3 regions of the Pseudomonas sp. RL_15y_Pfl2_60 genome follow, and region 1 is predicted to be linked to each of the others. Evidence: predicted binding sites of a transcription regulator. Region 1 holds the regulator's gene; each other region holds the start of a gene.
The links. Region 1 encodes FliA, which starts transcription of late flagellar genes. Its sites were predicted from a motif close to CTAAAGTTTNNNNNNNNNNNGCCGNTAA; they were not measured.

Region 1 (7,341 bases):
ACCACCTTGCCGCCGCGCGACTTGCCTGCCGCTTCACGTTCAGCGGGCGACTCAATGCCGTGGTCAACCGCATTGCGCACCAAGTGCACCAGCGGATCGGCCAGGGCCTCGACCAGGTTTTTATCCAGGTCGGTTTCTTCGCCAATCAGCTCCAGGCTGATCTCTTTTTTCAGGTTACGGGCCAGGTCACGAACCAGGCGTGGAAAGCGGCCAAATACCTTCTTGATTGGCTGCATGCGGGTTTTCATCACTGCGGTCTGCAAATCTGCAGTGACCACATCAAGATTCGATACCGCCTTGCCCATGGCTTCATCGTTGCTGCTTGCACCCAAGCGAACCAGGCGATTACGCACCAGTACCAACTCACCAACCATGTTCATGATTTCATCAAGGCGCGCGGTATCAACCCGAACCGTGGTTTCAGCTTCGCTGGCTGGAGCCGCTTTTTCAGGAGCTGGTGCAGGTGCCGAGGCTTTGGCCGGTGCGGCTTTGGCGACAGCCGCAGCGACCTGGACAGGTTGCACATCAGAACCGGCAACGTTGGCCACCGGCTCGCTAAACTTGCCCTTGCCGTGCAACTCGTCAAGCAAGGCTTCAAATTCGTCGTCGCTGATTTCATCACCGGCAACCGCTGGCGCAGAAGCGCTTTCAACCGGCACTGAAGCAGCCGCAGGCTCAACCGCCTTGGGCGCTACAAACTGGCCTTTGCCATGCAACTGATCGAGCAAGGCTTCAAACTCATCATCGCTGATCTCGTCACTGGTCGATTCGCCAGCCGGAGCTTCAGGAGCTGCCTCAACTTTGGCTGGGCTAGCTGAAACCTCGCCCGCGGCGAACTGGCCCTTGCCGTGCAATTGATCAAGTAGCGACTCAAACTCATCGTCAGTGATTTCATCACTGGCCGCCGGGGCATCGACCTGTTGCGGAGTTTCGCCAAGGGCGTCGAGCAACTGTTCAAATTCGCTGTCGGTAATATCGTTGGAAGTTGCGGCAGTCGATGCTGCGGCAGTCGACACTGAGGCAGTCGGTGCAATGACCGGTTCGGCAACTGGCGCTGGGCTAGCGGCACCTGCTGCAGGCGTTGGCTCAGCCAACTGGGCCAACGCGGCCAATAGCTCCGGGGTCGCGGCAGTGGGCGTGACACCTTCACGTACTTCACTGAACATGCCATTGACGGCGTCCAGCGCTTCAAGCACGACGTCCATCAACTCCGAATCGACCCGGCGCTCACCTTTGCGCAATATATCGAAGACGTTTTCCGCAATATGGCAGCACTCCACCAGCTCATTAAGCTGGAGAAAACCGGCACCGCCTTTAACTGTGTGAAATCCCCGAAAAATCGCATTGAGCAGATTCATATCATCCGGGCGGCTCTCAAGCTCAACCAACTGCTCGGACAATTGTTCGAGTATCTCGCCGGCCTCTACCAGGAAGTCCTGGAGAATTTCTTCATCGGCGCCGAAGCTCATATGGACGTGCTCCTAAAATCCCAGACTGGACAACAGATCATCGACGTCATCCTGACTTGCAGCGACGTCATCAAGCTTATCGGCATGAATCTGCGGACCTTCACCCTGAGATGGATTTTTTTCTTGTTGTTTTTCTGCACGCAATGCTTCCTGGTCATGTTCGATGCCTGCATAGCGATCAACCTGAGTGGCCATGAGCATCAACTTGAGCAGATTGCTTTCAACTTCAGTGACCAGCTGGGTGACGCGCTTTATCACCTGGCCAGTCAAGTCTTGGTAGTCTTGCGCCAAGAGGATGTCGTTCAAGTGCCCTGACAACTTGCCACTGTCTCGTTCGCTGTTGACCAGGAACAACTCGACCCGCTTGGCCAGCTCACGAAAATCCTCGGCGCCCATCTCGCGGCGCATGAAACGCCCCCAATCGGCACTCAGGCTTTGCGCTTCGGTTCGGATATCATTAACCAGCGGCGCGCTTTGCTCGACCAGATCCATGGTGCGATTGGCCGCATCTTCGGTCATCGTCACCACGTAATTGAGGCGTTCGGTTGCGTCGGTAATCTGCGAGACTTCAGTCGCATGCGGTAGGCGCGGGTCAAGCTGGAAGTTGACTATTGCGCTGTGCAACTCGCGCGTCAGCTTGCCGACTTCGTGATAAAGACCACGGTCGCGCACTTTGTTCAGTTCATTGATAACCTGGACCGCATCACCAAAATTGCCGCGTTCAAGGCTTTCGAGCAATTGGTGGGCATTACTTTTCAGGGTCGATTCAAAGTCACCCACTTGGGAATCATCGTGTTCCATAACAACCTCAGCGCAGACATCAGCCGTTTACACGCTCAAATATCTTTTCTATTTTTTCTTTAAGCACTTGAGCAGTGAAGGGCTTCACCACGTAGCCATTCACACCGGCTTGCGCAGCCTCGATGATCTGGTCACGTTTGGCTTCAGCGGTCACCATAAGTACTGGCAGTTGTTTCAACCGTTCATCCGCACGCACTGCGCGCAACAACTCGATACCGGTCATTCCCGGCATGTTCCAGTCAGTCACCAGAAAATCGAAACTGCCGCTTTGCAGCATTGGCAGTGCGGTTGTGCCGTCATCGGCTTCAGCAGTGTTGGTAAACCCCAGGTCACGCAGGAGGTTTTTAATAATGCGGCGCATCGTTGAAAAGTCATCAACGATGAGGATTTTCATGTTCTTGTCCAAGTCGACCTCCGTACCTTCCCCAGTGCATTCAGCAGCCTGAATGCACCCTATAATCGTGAAACCGGCCTGGCTAGGCACATGCGTGCCTCGCTATACAAGGTTTTCAGTATCCAACTATTATCCGGCTCGCCACTCACCCAGGCGCGCGCGCAAACGTGCGGCGCATTGGCTGTGCAATTGACTTACCCGAGACTCACTCACGCCCAGCACTTCACCGATTTCCTTGAGGTTGAGTTCTTCGTCGTAATACAACGAAAGAACCAATTGCTCGCGCTCTGGCAAGTTGCCAATTGCATCGGCAAGTGCTTTTTGAAAGCGCTCTTCCTCAAACTCGCGTGAAGGCCCTGACTGACCGTTACTTACATCTTCATGCAGGCCGCTATTTTCTCCGTCCTCAAGCAGGTCGTCAAAACTGAATAGGCGGCTGCCCAAAGTGTCGCCAAGAATGCCGTAGTAATCTTCGAGACTCAATTGGAGTTCGGCCGCAACTTCGTGATCTTTAGCGTCACGACCTGTTTTTGCTTCAATTAATCGAATTGCATCACTGACCATGCGGCTATTGCGATGCACCGAACGCGGTGCCCAATCACCTTTGCGCACTTCATCGAGCATTGAGCCGCGGATACGAATACCGGCAAAAGTCTCAAAACTTGCACCTTTGGAGCCGTCGTATTTTTTTGAAGCTTCAAGCAAGCCGATCATCCCGGCTTGAATCAAATCATCGACCTGGACATTCGCGGGCAAGCGCGCCAAAAGGTGATAGGCAATCCGCTTGACCAGTGGCGCATACCGTTCAATCAGCTGATGTTGCAAGTCTTTACCTTGCGCTTTGCTATACATTCGAAGTCCAGACGCCGCTGTCATGCCGGCGTGTCAGTAGCAGGTTGTTGCACCAGACGCTCGACAAAAAACTCCAGATGCCCGCGCGGATTGGCAGGTAAAGGCCAGGTGCAGACCTTCTGGGCTATTGCTCGAAACGCCATGGAGCATTTTGAACGTGGAAATGCTTCAAAAACTGCACGTTGCTTCTGCACGGCTTTGCGTACCGACTCGTCATAAGGAACGGTGCCGACGTATTGCAGTGCAACATCGAGGAAACGGTCTGTGACCTTGCTCAGTTTAGCGAACAGGTTTCGCCCCTCTTGCGGGGTGTGCGCCATATTGGCCAGCACCCGGAAGCGATTCATGCCGTAATCGCGATTGAGCAGTTTGATCAGGGCGTAGGCATCGGTGATTGACGTTGGCTCATCACAAACCACCACCAGCACTTCTTGCGCCGCGCGAACGAAGCTGACAACCGAGTCGCCGATTCCGGCAGCGGTGTCGACAATCAACACGTCGATATTTTCACTGATGTCGCTAAACGCCTGGATCAAACCGGCATGCTGCATGGGTGATAACTGGACCATGCTTTGCGTGCCTGACGCAGCAGGCACAATGCGAATACCGCATGGCCCCTGGATAACCACGTCGCGCATGTCGCATTCGCCACTGATGACATCTGCCAGCGTACGCTTCGGTGTAAGCCCCAGCAGTACATCGATGTTCGCCAGCCCCAAGTCAGCATCCATCAGCATTACGCGCTTGCCTTCCTCGGCCAGCGCCATTGCCAGGTTGACGGATACGTTGGTTTTACCGACGCCGCCCTTACCACCAGTAACTGCAATTACTTGCACTGGGTGCATAGCCATTTAATTACGCTCCTTGTTCACGTTGGTCAGAAGCATCTTGTCCATTGAGCTTCGACTAAGATGAACACAACAAGCTTGCATGCAAGCTGTATCAAAGATCATGTGGTGACGCATCAACTCGCCTGTTTTGCCGGTTGCTGGTAAAGGCCCGCAAAGACTTCAGCCATGGTGTCTTCACAGGGTTCCTCTTGAGCTTGAAGGCCAACTGCGCGGCTGACCAACTGATGGCTGCGCGGCAGCTGTAAATCATCAGGAATGCGGGGGCCATCAGTCACGTAGGCAACTGGCAGGCGCTGACTCATCGCCAACCCCAGAACCTCACCCATACTTGCTGCTTCATCCAGTTTAGTCAGAATACAACCCATAAGCCCACAGCGCTTGTAACTATGATAAGCCGATTTCAGTACCTGATTCTGACTGGTCGCGGCCATTACCAGGTAGTTTTTCGCATTAATCGAGCGGCTCGACAAGGCTTCAAGCTGCATCCGCAGCGCCGGGTCATTTGCCGGCAAGCCTGCAGTATCAATCAAAACCACGCGTTTGCGCATCAAGGGCGTGATGACCTGGGTCAGCGATTGGCTGGGATCAACCAGAGTCACCGGCACATTAAGGATGCGGCCCAGGGTTTTCAACTGTTCCTGAGCGCCGATGCGATAGCTATCCAGGCTGACCAACGCAATATTCTGTGCGCCAAACTTCAGCACGTAGCGTGCGGCCAGCTTGGCAATGGTCGTGGTCTTGCCCATGCCTGCTGGCCCGACCAAGGCTATAACACCGCCCTGTTCAAGAGGCTCTTGCTTGGGGATCTGAATGGCGTGAGCCATATGCGCCAACAACATGCGCCAGGCCTGGCGAGGCTCGGCAATCTCGCTGACGCGCTCCAGCAAGGGCCGGGCGACGTCTGCCGGCAAGCCCATGCGCTGCAGGCGACGCCATAGATTGGCTTGTTGAGGCCGACGGGTTTGCATCTGGCCCCAGGCGATAGAACCGAGCTGGACTTCGATCAGCTCACGCAGACCAGACAACTCTGAACGCATGGCATCGATAGTGTTTTGATCAACCGCCGCAGCCGCCGCTTTGGAAGACGCACGCACGGCAGCATCCAGCGGGCTTTCAACCTGCGCCGACAACTCAGCAAATAGCTGCAAATCCTTGGCCACCTCAGGCTCAACGCGCAGGCTCAATTCAGCATGGGCCGCAGCAATTTTCGACTGTGTTTTGCGCAACTCGGTTTCCAGGGCAGGATTCGGTTGGCGCACCGGGGCCGCAGGAACCTGGTAATCCAGCGCAGCGGTCAACTCGACACCGCCTGCAACGCGGCGATTACCGATGATCGACGCATCAGCGCCCAGTTCTTCACGAACCAGCTTCATGGCTTGACGCATATCGGCAGCAAAAAAGCGTTTAACCTGCATACCTGTGACCTCGGTTTTGCGGCGGCTGGACAACATCTGTGCGATTCAGCACCGCTTAATTCTGACCCACCGTCGCAACGATGGTGACCTGCTTGTTATCGGGTATTTCCTGGTAAGCCAACACATGGGCATTGGCTACCGCCATTCGCGCAAAGCGCGAGAGCATCGCCCGAACCGGCCCGGCAACCAGAAGTATCACTGGCTTGCCAAGCATTTCCTGACGCTGCGCTGCATCGATCAAGGAACGTTGCAGCTTTTCAGCCATGCCCGGCTCCAGCAAGATGCCTTCTTCGGAACCTTGACCGGCCTTCTGTACGCTATTTAGCAATATCTGTTCCAACCTTGGCTCCAAGGTAATCACAGGCAGCTCGGGCTCTAGTCCCACAATGCTTTGCACAATTGCGCGGGATAGCGAAACGCGAACTGCTGCAACCATAGCGGCGGGATCTTGACTCTTTGGCGCGACATTGGCGATGGCCTCGGCGATGGTCCGAATGTCACGCACCGGCACCTGTTCCTGCAACAGTGCCTGCAGCACTTTAAGCAGGGTCGACAGCGACACCAACCCTGGTACCAACTCCTCGGCCAGCTTGGGCGAACTCTTGGCCAGTAGCTGCATAAGCTGCTGGACTTCTTCATGACCCAGCAATTCATGGGCGTGCTTGTGCAGCACCTGATTGAGATGGGTCGCAACAACCGTACTGGCGTCGACCACGGTGTAACCCAGCGACTGCGCCTGGTCACGCTGATTGACATCAATCCACACGGCTTCAAGGCCGAACGCCGGATCTTTGGCGGCAACCCCGTTGAGCGTGCCAAATACCTGCCCCGGGTTAATCGCCAACTCACGGTCCGGATAGACTTCCGCCTCCGCCACGCTCACGCCCATCAAGGTCAGGCGATAAGCATTTGGCTGCAGATCAAGGTTGTCGCGAATGTGCACCGAAGGCATCAAGAACCCCATCTCCTGCGACAGCTTTTTACGCACGCCCTTGATCCGCGCAAGCAATTGACCACCCTGATTGCGATCAACCAGCGGAATCAGCCGATACCCGACCTCCAGGCCGACCATATCGACTGGCATCACATCATCCCAACCCAGTTCCTTGACGTCCTGGGCACGCTGGGCTGGCAATTGTTCTTGCTGGCGCTGGACTTCCTTAACTTCCTCTTCCTTGACCTTGCGCTGCTTGTTGGCGATCCAGTACGCCGCACCGGCAGCCACCAGGCCCAGGCTGATAAAGGAGAAATGCGGCATCCCCGGCACCAACCCCATGGCAATCATGATGGCTGCAGCCACGGCCAATGCGCGCGGCGAGGCAAACATCTGGCGGTTGACCTGCGCGCCCATGTCTTCCGAGCTGGACACCCGGGTCACCATGATTGCTGCCGCCGTCGACAGCAACAGCGACGGAATCTGCGCAACCAGACCGTCACCAATGGTCAGCAAGGTGTAGACCTTGCCAGCATCGGCAAAACTCAAACTGTGCTGGAAGATACCAATGGCGATGCCGCCAATCAGGTTGATAAATAGAATCAGCAGACCGGCAATGGCATCA
Region 2 (7,341 bases), 290 kb from region 1:
TATCGCCAGCACTCACAACAGCACCCCTGCCTTGGTGTCGCTGGCCTGGCTGCTCCAACAGGGTTTCGCCGTGATCCCGTCTTCAACCAAACGCAGCAACCTGCAAAGCAACCTGCAGGCAATGAACCTTAAACTGAGCGAAGCTGAAATGAACGAAATAGCGCAGCTCGATCGCGGTGAACGCTTGGCCAACCCTGGCTTTGCACCTGAATGGGACTAAACCGCCAATTGCTCGCGACTAAAAATCCACACGCCCACGCCCAGCCTTGATTGCGCCGCGCTTGGTTTTGCCTTCCAGCCGACGCTTCTTGGAACCAAGGGTCGGCTTGGTTGGGCGCCGGGCTTTCTCGGTCTTGCCCGCACTGAGAATCAACTCGCACAAACGCGCCAAGGCATCGGCCCGATTTTTCTCCTGGGTGCGAAACTGCTGGGCCTTGATAATCACCACACCATCGGCCGTAATTCGGCTATCACGCAGCGTCATCAACCGCTCTTTATAGAAGGGCGGCAATGACGATGCCTGGCTGTCAAAGCGCAGGTGCATGGCGCTGGACACCTTGTTGACGTTCTGTCCGCCTGCGCCTTGAGCCCGGATTGCAGTTAGCTCAATCTCATCATCAGGGAGCTGAACACTGTTTGAAACCACCAGCATGGCAAGTCCTTGAACACGAATAGGCCTGCACAATACAACATCAGCTGGCGCTGACCTGCAAACTCGGCTCGACATTGAAATGTTTTTTAGTACATTTCGCTGCATTGCCGCAAGCCAGATCCGGTTAACCTAGGCGCTGTTCGAATATGAGGACTCGCAATGGATTCGCTTACACAGGTAGTGCTTGGTGCCGGTATCCAGGGCGCGTTGCTCGGCCGCTGGCAAGGTCGCAAGGCACTGCTCTATGGCGGGCTGCTCGGCACACTGCCGGATATGGACGTGCTGATTCATTACGGCGACGCTGTCGCACAGATGACCTATCACCGCGGCTTTAGCCACTCGATATTCGTACTCAGTGGCGTAGCACTGCTATTGACCTTGCTGATCAGACGCTTTGCGCCCAACCCCGGGTATTCCAGCCAGCGATTATTGCTGACGCTCTGGCTGGTCCTGGCCACTCACCCGCTGCTCGACAGTTTCACCAGTTATGGCACCCAGCTGTTCTGGCCGATGACCACGACACCTGTTGCCTGGTCGAGCATCTTTATCATCGATCCGCTCTACACCTTGCCATTGCTAGCCGCGATGTTACTGGGGCTGATCTACGGCCTGGGCGGTAAGGTTGGCAAAGCGCCTGCGATTGCGCTGGCCATTTCAAGCCTTTACCTGGCATCGAGCCTGGTGGGCAAGAATGTCGCCGAGCAGCGTGTCGAAGCACAGTTGAACCAACAGGGCATAAAGGCGCAGCAGATTTTCAGCACACCGACGCCCTTCAACACCCTGTTATGGCGCGTGATTGTTGTCGATGGCGATAATTACTACGAGGCGTTGTCCGGCTGGTTTGATAGCGCCCCTCCCACCCTTGAACGCATCCCATTGGGTACAGAACTGGGCAAGACACTGGCTGGCTCACCGGCGCTCGCCCGACTTAGCTGGTTTACCGATGGCGTATTGCGTTATGACCGGATTGGCGACCATTTGATCGTCACCGACCTGCGCCTTGGAATGACCGGTTTTCACCCCTTTCGCTTTGACTTTGCCCACTGGCAAGACGGCAAGTGGCAGGTGCAAGATGAGATCCAGCGTTGGCCGGTCGAGCGCGGCGACCTTAACCGCCTGAAGCTATTGTGGACGCGCATTTGGCAGCCGCAAACACCTGTACCGCTGGCACTTTGGGCCAGTGAGCTTAGCAAGCCCTTGATCAGCCAGAACCGACTGTAGAGCGGACAGCGCTTTTCTGTCCGCCATGTGCGCCATCTGCACCAAGGCTTGCGGTGGACAAGCTTCGCGTTGTCGCACCCTACGCAGTGATGGCGGACGACGTTTTTTGCGTCCGCCATTCTTGGTTTGCATCGAAGGCTTACTGAACCCTGAATTGCTTGACCAGGCCTTGTAGCTCGACACCCAGGCGCGCCAGTTCGGCGCTTGAGGCTGCCGTTTGCTCGCTCGCCGAGGCGCTTTGCTCGCCGATATCACGAACCCGGGTAATGCTCTCGCTGATGTTCTCCGCCACGCTACTTTGCTCTTCGGCGGCAGCGGCGATTTGATGATTCATCTGCTCGATGGTGCTCACCGACTGGGTAATGCGGCCCAATGCATCGCCAGCCTGGCCAGCGAGCACCACGGTACGCTGGGTCAGGCTCAAGCTGCTGTCCATCTGGGTGACTGCATCTTTGGCCATGGACTGCAGGCCAGCAATCAGCGTTTCGATTTCCTCGGTGGAACTGTAGGCGCGTTGCGCCAGCGCCCGGACCTCATCGGCCACTACCGCAAAACCACGGCCCTGTTCGCCCGCGCGCGCCGCTTCGATCGCGGCATTCAAGGCCAACAGATTGGTCTGCTCCGCCACTGAACGAATCACCTCAAGCACGCTGCCGATGCGCTCGCTCTCCAGGTTCAACGCCTGGATGGCCTGGGCGGATTGCTCAACCTCACCGGCCAGGCTATTAATCTGGCCCACCGCCTGTTGCACAACTTGATTGCCCTGCTGCGCTTCTTGATCGGCCTCACGCGCAGCGACCGATGCCTGGTCCGCATTCTGCGCAACTTCTTGTACAGTCGCGGCCATTTCATGCATTGCGGTTGCCGTCTGTTCGGTTTCGGTTTTCTGCTCTTGCACACCAGAGCTGGTTTGCGCCGTGATTGCCGAAAGTTGCTCGGCAGCTGCCGCAATTTGTCCCACACCGCCGCCGATATGGCCGATAAGCTCACGCAAGCTCAAGGTCATGCGCTGCATGGCTGACATTAGCTGGCCGACTTCATCGCCACGGTTGCTCGCGATATCTTGACTTAGATTGCCCTCGGCAATTTGCTCGGCAAAGGTCACGGCTTGACGCAATGGAGTGACAATCGAGCGGGTAATCAACAGCGCTGCCAACACACCGATAACGGTGGCCGCCAGGGCCATGACAATCAGAGCCAGCAAGGCTTGATTGCGAATATCAAGCATGCGGCTATCTTCAGTCGCCTTGGCCGCTTCAACCAGGCTCAGTACTGCCTGAGCCTTTTCCAGCATGGTTTTTTCAGCGCTTTCACTCTGGCTGAGCACCTGCTGGTAATTATAAAACGCTTGCTGATAGACCTTGAGCGCATCCAATGCAGCAGTGATTGAGCTCTTTTGCTCATCGGTTAGCCAGATCATCAAATTACGCGCAACGGTTTCCAAATCCTCGTTGGTGTACTTCCAGTCCTTCAAGGCATCGGCCGACCTATCAATGATGTACAAGCTTTCATTACTGCGCAGGTCAAGCATGCGCTTGCTCAAGCCCGAAGCAGTTTCAGCCAGGGTCAGGGGGTCGCTGCCTTTGAGGTTGTCGCCCTGCAAGCGCAACTCACGCACGGCGTCATACATTTCAAACTCAATCACATCAAACTGGTCACGGGCCTCTCCTGCAGCCTTGCTCATTTGCTCACGGGCAGCGCGCGCCTGATCATTGAGCCGCACAAAGACATCGAACTGCTGCTGGTATTGGCTGACGGCTTCATCCATGGCTTGGAGCTGGGCTTTTTGCTCAGTATCCGCAGAACCGGCCTGCGTCGCGACCAGTTGCTTGATCACAGTCAACTGCTGATTGGTTTTGGCTGCGGCCTCAGCGGTTTTCTTCTGCGCAAAGACACTTTCAAAGCGTCTAGCTTCAAGGACTGCCGCATCGATCTCCGAGAACTGACTAACCTGCTCATGTCTACCCGCGACAGCCTCCACAGCCCAATAACCGGTCAAGGCAACGGCCAGCGTTAACAACAACACCAAGGCAAAACCGCCAAGCAGCTTTTTACCTACGGCAAGGTCTGTGAAGAGGCGTGTAGCAGACGAAAACATGGGGAGACTCCGTTATATTTATTCACTGAATTCGCCAGCCTATTCGCAAGATTTGACTGGCACAGTGTTTGTTGGACCTTTCACCATCGCAAGCCTTGTGCCATCAATCCGCCATAACCCGCAAGAGCCTCTATATACGGGCAGGACAAAGCAACAGACAATCCGCCGATGGGAAAATCACAACATCTAGATGTGCTTTATCGGCAGCATTACGCCGAGCTTGACCCTGAGGCTGGCGGTATTTCGCCATTAATTTAGCGTCAATAATTTGCCCGGCATTTTTTATTGGCATAAAAAAAGCGTGCGGTTTTCGCCGCACGCTTTATGTCTGCCAACTGCTCGCTCGATTAACGCCCTGCCAACGCCGGCATTACTCGCGGGCGAAACAGTTCGCCAACAATAGTCAGCGCACCAATGGCCCCGGCAATCCAATACCAGCCCGCAATAGGGTCAAAACCCAGCCAGCCAAGGGCGTTGAGGAAGACGATCATGATCAGCACCGGGCACACGTAACGCACCATAAACAGCCACAGCGCATAACCCAGCGGCGGCAGATTGAGCTCGTCACGCATGATCTCGTCACGCAATGCATAACCGGCAAACAACACGATGAAGATACCGCCCAATGGCATCATCCAGCGTGACGTCAGGTAATCCAGCCAGTCGAAGAAGTTCTTGCCCATTGGCGTCCAGCCCGCAAGCAAGTTGAACGAGAGCATCGCCAACAAGCTGATCACCAACAAGACCGCGCCCGAAGCCACGGCGGACTTGACCCGGCTGATACCGTGTTTTTCATTGAGATAGGCAACAGTGGCCTCGATCATTGAAATCGCCGAGGTCAGCGCAGCAATCGACACCATGGCGAAGAACAGCACGCCAAAGGCAGTGCCAAAAGGCATCTGCTGGAACGCCAGCGGCAGGCTCATGAAGATCAAGCCAGGCCCGGCACTCGGGCTCATACCGTTGGCGAAGATAATCGGGAAGATGGCCAGGCCAGCCAACAAGGCCACGGCGGTATCGCAGATGGCAACCATGAAGGTGGTTCGCGCAATCGACTGGCCGTCGGGGATGTATGAGCCGTAAGTCAGAATCGCCCCGGAGGCCAAACTCAGGGTGAAGAACGCATGGCCCAAGGCGGCAAGCAGCGCTTCGCCAGTGATTTTCGAGGCATCAAAGCTGAACAGAAAGTCGAAACCCGCCGAGAAGCTACCGCTGGTCAAGGCGTAGCCGACCAATGCCACCAGCATCACCGCCAGTCCCGGCATCATCCAGCGTACCGAGTTTTCGATGCCCTTCTGTACGCCTTTGCCGACAATCCACAAGGTCAACAGCGCAACCAGTACGCTCCAGCCGCCAAGCTGCCAGGGGTTGGCATTGTGTGCCTCAAATACCGCGCCCAGCGCATCAACGCTAGTCGCTGCGAGCGAGCCATCAAGCATTTTCCAGGTGTAGGCAAAGGCCCAACCGGCAACCACCACGTAAAAACACAGAATCATGAACCCGGCAAGCATGGCCATGCCGCCAACCGCCTTCCACAGCGGATTGCCGCTGTTCTCCTTGACCACGCGGCCAATCGCATCAATCGGGCTGCCGCGACCCCGGCGACCGATGGCGATCTCGGTCATCATCACCGGAATACCAATGGCTAAGATGCAAGCAAGGTACATCAGCACGAAAGCGCCGCCGCCGTATTCACCAGTGATGTAAGGGAATTTCCAGATATTGCCCAGGCCCACGGCAGAGCCAGTCGCGGCAAGAATAAAGCCCCAGCGAGAGAGCCAGAGGTTTTTCGGTTTTTCTCGGGTCATGCGTCACCTGTTGTTTTTATCTGTGACGGGATCTAACCCGCTGCGCTTATGGCGCGGCGGAGTGATGAAGAGTTCAGCGGCGCCAGCCATGGCTGGCACGCCTCTCTCCCCGCAAGGCTGGTAAACCTTAAGTTGCGTCGGGTTGCACCTCCGGAGCCGCTTGCTTGAAGGCTTCGAGGGCTTCACAACGCGCCGTCATGGCGAGAATGCGCGGGTACGCATTTAAGTCACAGTTAAAACGGCGCGCATTGTACACCTGTGGGATCAAACAGGCTTCTAGATATCCGGGTCTCTGACCAAGGGACAACTTGCCATCAAATACCGCCAGCCCCTGCTCAACGGCCTTCAGCCCACTGTGGACCCAATGCTGGTACCACTGAGTCTTGGCGTCATCGGCAACGCCCAGCTCGGTCGACAAATACTTCAGTACGCGCAGGTTATTCAGTGGATGGACGTCGCAGGCGATGTGCAGCGCCAGCGCGCGCACTTGCGCACGCAATGCAGGCTCGGCTGGGAGCAATGAGGGCACTGGAAACACTTCGTCGAGGTATTCGATGATCGCCAGCGACTGGGCAATCTTGGTTTCGCGCCCGGAAACATGATCAACCAGCAGCGGCAACAAGCCCTGCGGGTTCATCTGTTGATAGGCTGGTGCCAGTTGCTCACCGCCATCCTTGACGAGATGCACCGCTACTTGCTGGTACGCCAGCCCCTTGAGGTTGAGGGCAATACGTACGCGGTAAGCCGCGCTGGAGCGCCAATAGGAATAGAGCGTCAGCTCAGCCATCGTAGCGTTCCACTGCCTGGTCAATAGCCCCAAAAATGCTTTGCCCGGCGGCATCGAACATTTCAATACGCACGCGATCGCCAAACTTCAGAAACGGGTTTTTTGCTTCGCCCTGGTCAATCACTTCCAGCATGCGCTTTTCAGCCAGGCAGGATGATCCAGCGCTGCGGTCATAGTTGGAGACGGTACCTGAACCAATGATAGTTCCACTGCCCAGTGGCCGGCTTTTTGCGGCATGTGCCACCAGCGTCGGGAAGTTGAAAGTCATGTCCGTGCCGGCATCCGGTTCGCCAAATAACTGGCCATTGATATGCGAAACCAGCGGGCGATGGACCTTGCCATCCTTCCAGCTCTCGCCAAGTTCATCCGGCGTCACGGCAACCGGCGAGAAGCTCGATGATGGCTTGCTCTGGTAAAAGCCAAACCCCTTGGCCAGCTCGCCCGGGATCAGATTACGCAACGACACATCGTTGACCAGCATCAGCAGTTGCACGTGATCGGCGGCCTCGGCGGCGCTAATCCCCATAGGCACGTCGTCGGTAATCACCGCCAGCTCAGCCTCAAGGTCGATCCCCCAAGCCTCGTCAGCCATAAGAATTGCGCTGTGCGGGGCGATAAATGCGTCAGAACCGCCTTGGTACATCAGGGGTTCGTGCCAGAAGCTCTCCGGCATTTCAGCACCGCGCGCCTTGCGCACCAACTCAACGTGATTCACGTAGGCGCTGCCGTCGGCCCAGTGAAACGCACGGGGCAACGGACTGTGGCAGGCGCTCTG
Region 3 (7,341 bases), on a different contig from region 1:
CCTTACATATGCTGGCGCGGGCGCCGCGTCCCGGTCGGGTCAAGACCCGGTTGATTCCGGCGCTTGGTCCTGAGGGCGCTTGCGACCTGCAGCGGCGTCTGGTCGAACATACATTGAGTGTTTCAGGTGAAGGTTTTTCTCAGCGCTTTCTCTGGTTGGATGATGGCCCGGATACCGAGTTGCAAGCATTGGCCGAACAGCATGGTTGGACGGTCGTCGAGCAGCCTGCCGGGGATCTTGGTGAGCGCATGCGCTGTATCACCGCCCTGGGCCTGGTTGAAAGCGATGCGGTGATGTTGATTGGTAACGATTGCCCGGCAATTGATCTCGACTATCTGGCGCAAGCTCGCGCCGCCTTGATTGATTCACGCGCTGTGCTTGGCCCGGCCGAGGATGGCGGCTATGTGCTGATTGGGCTACGCCAGAATGATTCGCACCTGTTCAGCGACATGCCTTGGGGGACAGAGCAAGTGCTCAGCCTGACGCAGGCGCGTTTGGCTGAGCTGGATTGGCGCTATGAGCTGTTGCCGGTGCTCTGGGATGTTGATCGCCCTGAAGACCTGCGTCGCCTGGCTTCGTTGGGCATGCACCTGGGCTAGAGATCTAGCCCGGCGCAGTGGTTTCTTAGAGAAAGGTGTCGCTTTCCAGGCGCTTGGCTTCGCGCTGCAACTGATAGACGAAGCGCTCGACCTGACGCTGAACCAACCCGCTCATGCGGTAGAAGCGTACACCGATCATGCTGATGTCGAGCTTCTCATTATAGTGCACATGGCGCAGCTCTATGGGGGCTGTCATTGCGCCAAAGGGCAGTTGGGCGACCAGCTCTTCGTAGATCATGCCAGGCTTGAGGCTCTGGCTGACGTCGCCTGGGATGCGGATTTTGCAGCCAGTGGCCGAAATATCCAGCATCTGCCCGCTCAAGGGTTTTGCCAGCTTTTCACCCTTGAGGCTGATGGCGACCAGTTCGCTGAGCTTCAATGCCGCGCGAAATGCACTGCGGCGTTGATGATAGTGAACTTGCGATGGCATGGCGCAGAAATAACAGCGCAACCCATTGTGCTCGCTGATTTGCGCGGAATCATCACATTGCCAGGCAACGCGCACGCCTTCGCGCGATGACTCAACACTGAAAGGCTCGGCATTTTTCAGGAAGCGCTCACCGTCATTGGGTACTAATTCGTCGAAAATCAGCCGTCCTTTATCTGGATCAACCTCAATCAAGAAGCTTTGAAAGCGCTGGTTTCTTTCGTGGAAACTAATCACCAGCGGATCATGATTCTGTTCGAGTTGACGCAGTGTGGCTGCGATCTCCATTGGCGCTTTTAGCACTCTTGGCGGTTGCGGGCCGTCTTCCTCGGCAAAAGGGCTGGACACAGTCCTGTCTACTCCAAATCCAAACTGATTTTTATGGCGCTAGCATACTGTCAAAATGACATCGTGTGCGCGCTATGTGCTGAGATTTTAAGCTTGGCTCAGAGGGCGCTGGTTAACACCGCGTGAGGCGCTGCCGCTGCTGTCGTAGAGGCTCGGTGTTTCATTGCCATTGAGGATGCTGAGCATGCTGCGCGTTGACGTCTGGCTTGAGCGGATCAAGCGTCCATTACGCAGGTTGCCGGTTTGGCAGCGTTCCAGTAGTTGGGTCAGCTTGCTGCTTTTTTCAAGCAGCTCGGCGCCCATTGGGCTGCTTGCTGCAAGCGCTTGCAAGCCTTCAAGGTCAGCGCTTAGTTGCAGGCTTTGCAATAGCTGTGCGCGGCTCTGGGCGTGCTGGCCGAGTTGACTGAGCAGGGGTTGCTTGGCGTTGAGAATCTGTTGCAGGGTGTCGAGGTCGCGCTCGCCCAACGCTTGATGCTCGCTGTCAATCAGTTCAAGCAATTGCTCGCTGATGCCGATATCGTCGTTGAACAGCTGAAGCATTGAGGAGTCTTGCATCGTAGGCTCTTGGAAGTTAGGCGTCCAACATTCCAGCGCCGCAGCTAGCGCCTGGCAAAACAGGCATCAAGCTTAGCGCTGGGACTCGAAGTTAAGCAGTTTGCTGGCTGTACGCTGGGCATCGACTTTATAGGTGCCGTCAGCAATGGCCTGCTTGATCTGGGCAACGCGCTCTTTGTCCACGGTTGGCAGTTCGTTAAGTTTGTCGCCAATGCTCTGCAGTTGCTGAGCCTCTTGACTCAAATGCACTGTCTCACCGCTCTTGTTCGACTCGGTCTGGGTGTTGCTCGCGGCTGTCGAGTTGGATGTCTTCTCATCCGCGCGAACACCTGACTGGGCGCCGCTGGTCCGCCCGGAGCTTGCCGGGGTAGGTGCGTTGCTTGGTCGATTGAAGTCGATGACCATGATCGTAAACCTCTGATTTGTTTGGACGCTTACCTGCTTATCGGCTGTGCATGCAAAAACTTTAGGGATTCTCGTAATTAAAAAAAGCGTCGAGTTCAGTATGGCTGATGTTCAGTTGAACTGTCGCTGTTGATTCCTTTCCGGGAATCTTTTGAGACACAAAGGCGGCTATAAGTTCTGAAGTACGCCACCTATTTTGCACGCAGCACAGTGTAAGAAAACGTCTTGGCAAGAACAATCAAGAATCATGCCTACATTGCTACTTCGACTTGCCCCGGGCCTGTTACCCGGGCCTTGATAATACGTTGTGAACGCTGGTTGCGGACATTGATTTGTCTGCCCATAGCCCCGTCTGACAAGGCTTCGCCCGGCATTCTCACATTTATCGTACCGGTTTTCGCGCTGATTACGACCTGATCGCCACGCCGGATAACTTCAGCTTGTTCTATATAGACTGGGGTCAACTCCTGATCGGGCCGAACCGGGCGCGTCAGTTTTTTGCCGATTGCCTGCTGGACCGAGGTCAGGTAGCCATGGTTGAGCTGGCCGACATCGCGCTCCGCCAATGTTACGTCGTATTCGCTGATCACGCTGGCACGTTTTAACGGACGTGTTGCCGTGACCACTTCGCGATACAGGCGTACCTGAGCCGGGACAAAAATAGTCCAGGGCGAGGAGCCGCCGCAGCGCACCCGCAGCGTGACGCGGCCAATGGGCTCAGCTGGGCTTTCCAGGGTGGTTGTCAAATCCTTGTCGCACAGGGGCAAGCGCAACCGGGGGTCAAGGCGGTTGATTTCAATCTCATGTCGGCCACTGATATCGCTGCGCTGCAAGTAGTCGACCACCGCGACCTCAAGAAAACCCTGGGCGGCGCCGATAAGCTGGTTAGGCAGGGTTGAAGTTGCCGCAGCCGTTGGGCTGAAACCGACAGTCACGGGCACCAGTAAAGCCATTACTAATTGATGGCTTTTTGCCAAGATCTGTCGAGATAACGTCGTTTTTACGGTCATATTGATTAGCGTGCAAGGCCCGTGCCGCCTGCTAACCTCAGTTCTACGGGCGCATTTTTTAAGGAGTGTGGGCATGGCTAGTGTCATGGACTCGGTGAATCAACGCACCCAGTTAGTCGGACAAAATCGTTTGGAGCTGCTGCTGTTTCGCCTCGAAGGAAAGCAGCTGTATGGAATCAATGTGTTCAAGGTCAAAGAGGTATTGCAGTGTCCGCGCCTGACCGTAATGCCCAAGTCCAATTCCGTGGTGCGCGGGGTTGCCAATATCCGTGGTGGCACCATTCCGATTATTGACTTGTCGCTGGCAACAGGCTGCAAGCCACTGGCGGATCTCAAAAACAGTTTTGTGATCATCACCGAGTACAACACCAAGACCCAGGGGTTTTTGGTCAGTGCGGTTGAGCGCATCGTCAACATGAACTGGGAAGAGATCCTGCCGCCGCCAAAAGGCACGGGCCGCGATCATTACCTGACGGCGGTGACCCACCTCGATCAACAGATGGTTGAAATCATTGATGTAGAGAAAGTGCTGGCTGAGGTGTCGCCAACCTCGGAGGCTATTTCAGAGGGCGTTGTCGACGCCGCCACCCATGTCAAGGCGGTCAAGCAGCATGTGTTGATTGTTGATGACTCGTCGGTGGCCCGTAAGCAGGTGTCACGTTGCTTGCAAACTGTTGGTGTGGAAGTCACTGCACTCAACGATGGTCGTGAGGCGTTGGACTATTTGCGTAAAATGGCCGATGAAGGGAAGCGTCCGGCGGATGAGTTGTTGATGATTATTTCCGACATCGAAATGCCGGAAATGGACGGCTACACACTGACCACGGCAATTCGCAGTGACGCGCGGATGGAGGGCGTGCATTTGTTGTTGCACACTTCGTTGTCAGGGGTGTTCAACCAGGCGATGGTCAAGAAAGTAGGGGCTGATGATTTTCTCGCCAAGTTCCGGCCTGATGATTTAGCCTCAAGAGTGGTCGAGCGTATCAATAAAGTGGATCAGGGCCAGTAAGCTGCAAACCAATTCGACCAGCGGTTGGGTGATGTCTGTGTCTTCACCTGGTGATGGTGCATCAGAGGCCCGCGTAGATTGGTTTATATTGTGCGGGCGTCTCACTAATCAACACTAATATTTTGCGGGGCAAAACGAGTGTCGTCAGGAAATTTGGATTTTGAACAGTTCCGGAGCTTCCTCGAAAAGGCCTGTGGAATTCTGCTGGGCACCAATAAGCAGTACCTGGTTTCAAGCCGGCTCAACAAGTTGATGGAGCAGAACAGCATCAAGAGCCTTGGCGAACTGGTGCAGCGCATGCAGGCCATGCCGCGTAGCGGTTTGCGTGAACAGGTGGTCGATGCAATGACCACCAATGAAACCCTGTGGTTTCGCGATACCTATCCCTTTGAGGTGATGAAAAAGCGCGTTCTGCCTGAGTTGCTCAAGGCCAATGCGGGCCAGCGCCTGCGTATCTGGTCGGCCGCCTGCTCGTCCGGGCAGGAGCCTTATTCGCTGTCAATGACCATTGATGAGTTCGAGAAAAGCAATATTGGCCAGTTGCGTGGAGGTGCGCAAATCGTTGCAACAGACCTGTCACCGACCATGTTGGCTAACTGTAAGTCAGGTGAGTACGACAGCTTGGCCATCGGCCGTGGCTTGTCGCAGGAGCGGTTGCAGCGCTACTTTGAGCCCAAGGCACCGGGACGCTGGGTGGTCAAGGCGCCGATCAAGAGCCGAGTCGAATTTCGTCCGCTGAACCTGCTGGAAAGCTTTGCTGGCCTGGGCAAGTTTGATGTGGTGTTCTGCCGCAACGTGTTGATCTATTTTTCGGCAGACGTGAAGAAGGACATCCTCACCCGTATTCATGCGACCTTGAAACCGGGCGGCTATTTGTTTCTGGGCGCCTCCGAGGCGCTCAATGCGCTGCCGGACCTGTATCAGATGGTGCAGTGCAGCCCGGGTATTATCTACAAGGTCAAATAAGGCCGGCGATGATCCAAAAACAGCAGGCCGATGCCTGCTGTTTTGCGTATAGGCACTGGTCTTTCGCACGGCTGCTGCATGCATTCGCACCCAGGCAAGGCCGCAATGATCGTTGGTTGATTCAAGTCAGTCCCTGTAGCACCTGCTGTCGATAAAGTGCCCGGCACTCGAGTGAGTGCTAAAGGACTTAGGTTATGGAATTACTTGTTTGGCAAAACGACCTCAATACCGGCATAGAGGTCATCGACAACCAACATCGGCGTATTGTCACCATGATCAACCTGCTGATCGTGGCGCAGCAGGAGGGTCATAGCCGCAGCGAAGTAGGGCATGTGCTCAATGACCTGGTCGATTACACGCTTTCGCACTTTGCCTTTGAAGAGTCGTTGCTTGAGGAGTCCGGCTACAATTTTACTCGTCCGCACAAGCGCGTTCATGAAGTATTCATCGGTAAGGTCAACGAGTACAACATGCGTTTCAAGGCCGGCGAGGACATCACTCACGAATTGATCAGCCTGTTGTCGCGCTGGTTGTTCAACCATATCCGCAATGATGATGCAGCCTACGCCAAGGTCGTTATCGACAATATGAATCGAATCACCCAAGACCGACAGCCTGGCGGCTGGTTATCGCGCTCCATGCGCAAGTTCTTTGGCTGATTCGCCAGCGCTGAACAAGCGTTCGGCGCTGCTTTCTGGCTGCTCATGCCGGGCCGCGCGCATCCTTTCAGCTTGATCCAGAACCCAGCTTGGCTTGACCGTGCCATGGCAGGCATTCGCCGTGCAGGGCGGCAAGGGTGCCGCAAAGACCATGCATAGGCATTGCCGCAAGCGGAAAACTGTTGCCGCTTTAGCCTGGTTATTCAATTTATTAATCCATAACTTGCTGTATTTAAAGGATTAAATTAATTGGCACAGGGTTTGCTTTGTTGCTTGCACTGAAAACTGCTTCGGCAAACGGCAAGGGCACAAACCATGAGTATCAGCTTCGCAAGCGCACTCGGCATTCACCAACAGGCACTGGGCTTTCGCGCTCAGCGTGCTGAAGTGTTGGCCAACAACATGGCTAACGCAGATACGCCTAACTATAAAGCGCGTGATCTGGATTTCGCCTCAGTGCTTGCCGAGCAGAATGCCAAGGCCCAGGGCGGCACCTTTTCCCTGAACCGCACCAATGCCCACCACATCAGCGCTGAAGGCATGGCCACTGCCGAAGCCGAGCTCAAGTATCGCATTCCGATGAGTCCCTCGCTGGACCAGAACACGGTCGATACCCAGCTTGAGCAATCGAACTACGCGCAAAATGCGGTCGACTTCCAGGCGAGCTTCACCTTTCTCAATAGCAAGTTCAAAGGGCTGATCAGCGCCCTGCGCGGCGATTAACGGAGACAGATGCCATGTCATTAGCCAGTGTATTCAATATTGCCGGGACCGGCATGAGCGCGCAAAGCACGCGTCTTAATACCATCTCCAGCAACATCGCCAACGCCGAGTCTGTGTCTTCGAATATTGACCAGACCTACCGCGCTCGCCATCCGGTGTTTGCCACCATGTTTAACCAGGCGCAGGGCTCAGACGGCGGCTCGCTGTTTGCCGAGCAAGATGCGGCAGGCAGTGGTGTCCAGGTGCTGGGCATTGTTGAGGACCAGAGCTCGCTGATGCCGCGCTATGAGCCTAACCATCCGGCTGCTGATGAGAACGGTTATGTGTATTACCCCAACGTCAATGTGGTTGAAGAGATGGCTGACATGATTTCCGCCAGCCGAGCTTTCCAGACCAACGTTGAAATGATGAATACCGCTAAACAAATGTTGCAGAAGGTGCTGACCCTGGGTCAGTAAGCCATCAATGAGGAACGCTAAATGAGCGTCGATAGCACCAGTGGCGTTGGCAGTTCGGTCCTTGATCAACTGCAGGTCAAATCGCCCAGCACCGGCACCGACAAAGAACTGGGTAAAGACGAGTTCTTGAACCTGTTGGTCGCCCAATTGAACAACCAGAACCCGCTGGAGCCGCAAGGTAA

Region 2: the regulator FliA is predicted to act here: its motif matches at 4,169-4,196, upstream of AACY26_RS07455 (methyl-accepting chemotaxis protein).
Region 3: the regulator FliA is predicted to act here: its motif matches at 2,372-2,399, upstream of flgM (flagellar biosynthesis anti-sigma factor FlgM).

The regions. Positions count from the first base shown of each region.
Region 1 is NZ_CAXAOE010000002.1:791,030-798,370, forward strand. It holds gene AACY26_RS08800 (chemotaxis protein CheA) at 1-1,469, opposite strand, end outside; gene AACY26_RS08805 (protein phosphatase CheZ) at 1,482-2,270, opposite strand; gene AACY26_RS08810 (chemotaxis response regulator CheY) at 2,290-2,664, opposite strand; gene fliA (RNA polymerase sigma factor FliA) at 2,794-3,540, opposite strand; gene fleN (flagellar synthesis regulator FleN) at 3,537-4,367, opposite strand; gene flhF (flagellar biosynthesis protein FlhF) at 4,481-5,782, opposite strand; gene flhA (flagellar biosynthesis protein FlhA) at 5,838-7,341, opposite strand, start outside.
Region 2 is NZ_CAXAOE010000002.1:503,806-511,146, forward strand. It holds gene dkgB (2,5-didehydrogluconate reductase DkgB) at 1-220, shown strand, start outside; gene arfB (alternative ribosome rescue aminoacyl-tRNA hydrolase ArfB) at 239-652, opposite strand; gene AACY26_RS07450 (metal-dependent hydrolase) at 812-1,873, shown strand; gene AACY26_RS07455 (methyl-accepting chemotaxis protein) at 2,013-3,971, opposite strand; gene AACY26_RS07460 (sodium-dependent transporter) at 4,319-5,779, opposite strand; gene maiA (maleylacetoacetate isomerase) at 5,907-6,566, opposite strand; gene AACY26_RS07470 (fumarylacetoacetate hydrolase family protein) at 6,559-7,341, opposite strand, start outside.
Region 3 is NZ_CAXAOE010000004.1:10,336-17,676, reverse strand. It holds gene AACY26_RS11615 (TIGR04282 family arsenosugar biosynthesis glycosyltransferase) at 1-599, shown strand, start outside; gene AACY26_RS11610 (flagellar brake protein) at 625-1,374, opposite strand; gene AACY26_RS11605 (flagella synthesis protein FlgN) at 1,462-1,929, opposite strand; gene flgM (flagellar biosynthesis anti-sigma factor FlgM) at 2,002-2,334, opposite strand; gene flgA (flagellar basal body P-ring formation chaperone FlgA) at 2,586-3,287, opposite strand; gene AACY26_RS11590 (chemotaxis protein CheV) at 3,418-4,353, shown strand; gene cheR (protein-glutamate O-methyltransferase CheR) at 4,492-5,319, shown strand; gene AACY26_RS11580 (bacteriohemerythrin) at 5,514-5,978, shown strand; gene flgB (flagellar basal body rod protein FlgB) at 6,294-6,701, shown strand; gene flgC (flagellar basal body rod protein FlgC) at 6,716-7,159, shown strand; gene flgD (flagellar hook assembly protein FlgD) at 7,181-7,341, shown strand, end outside.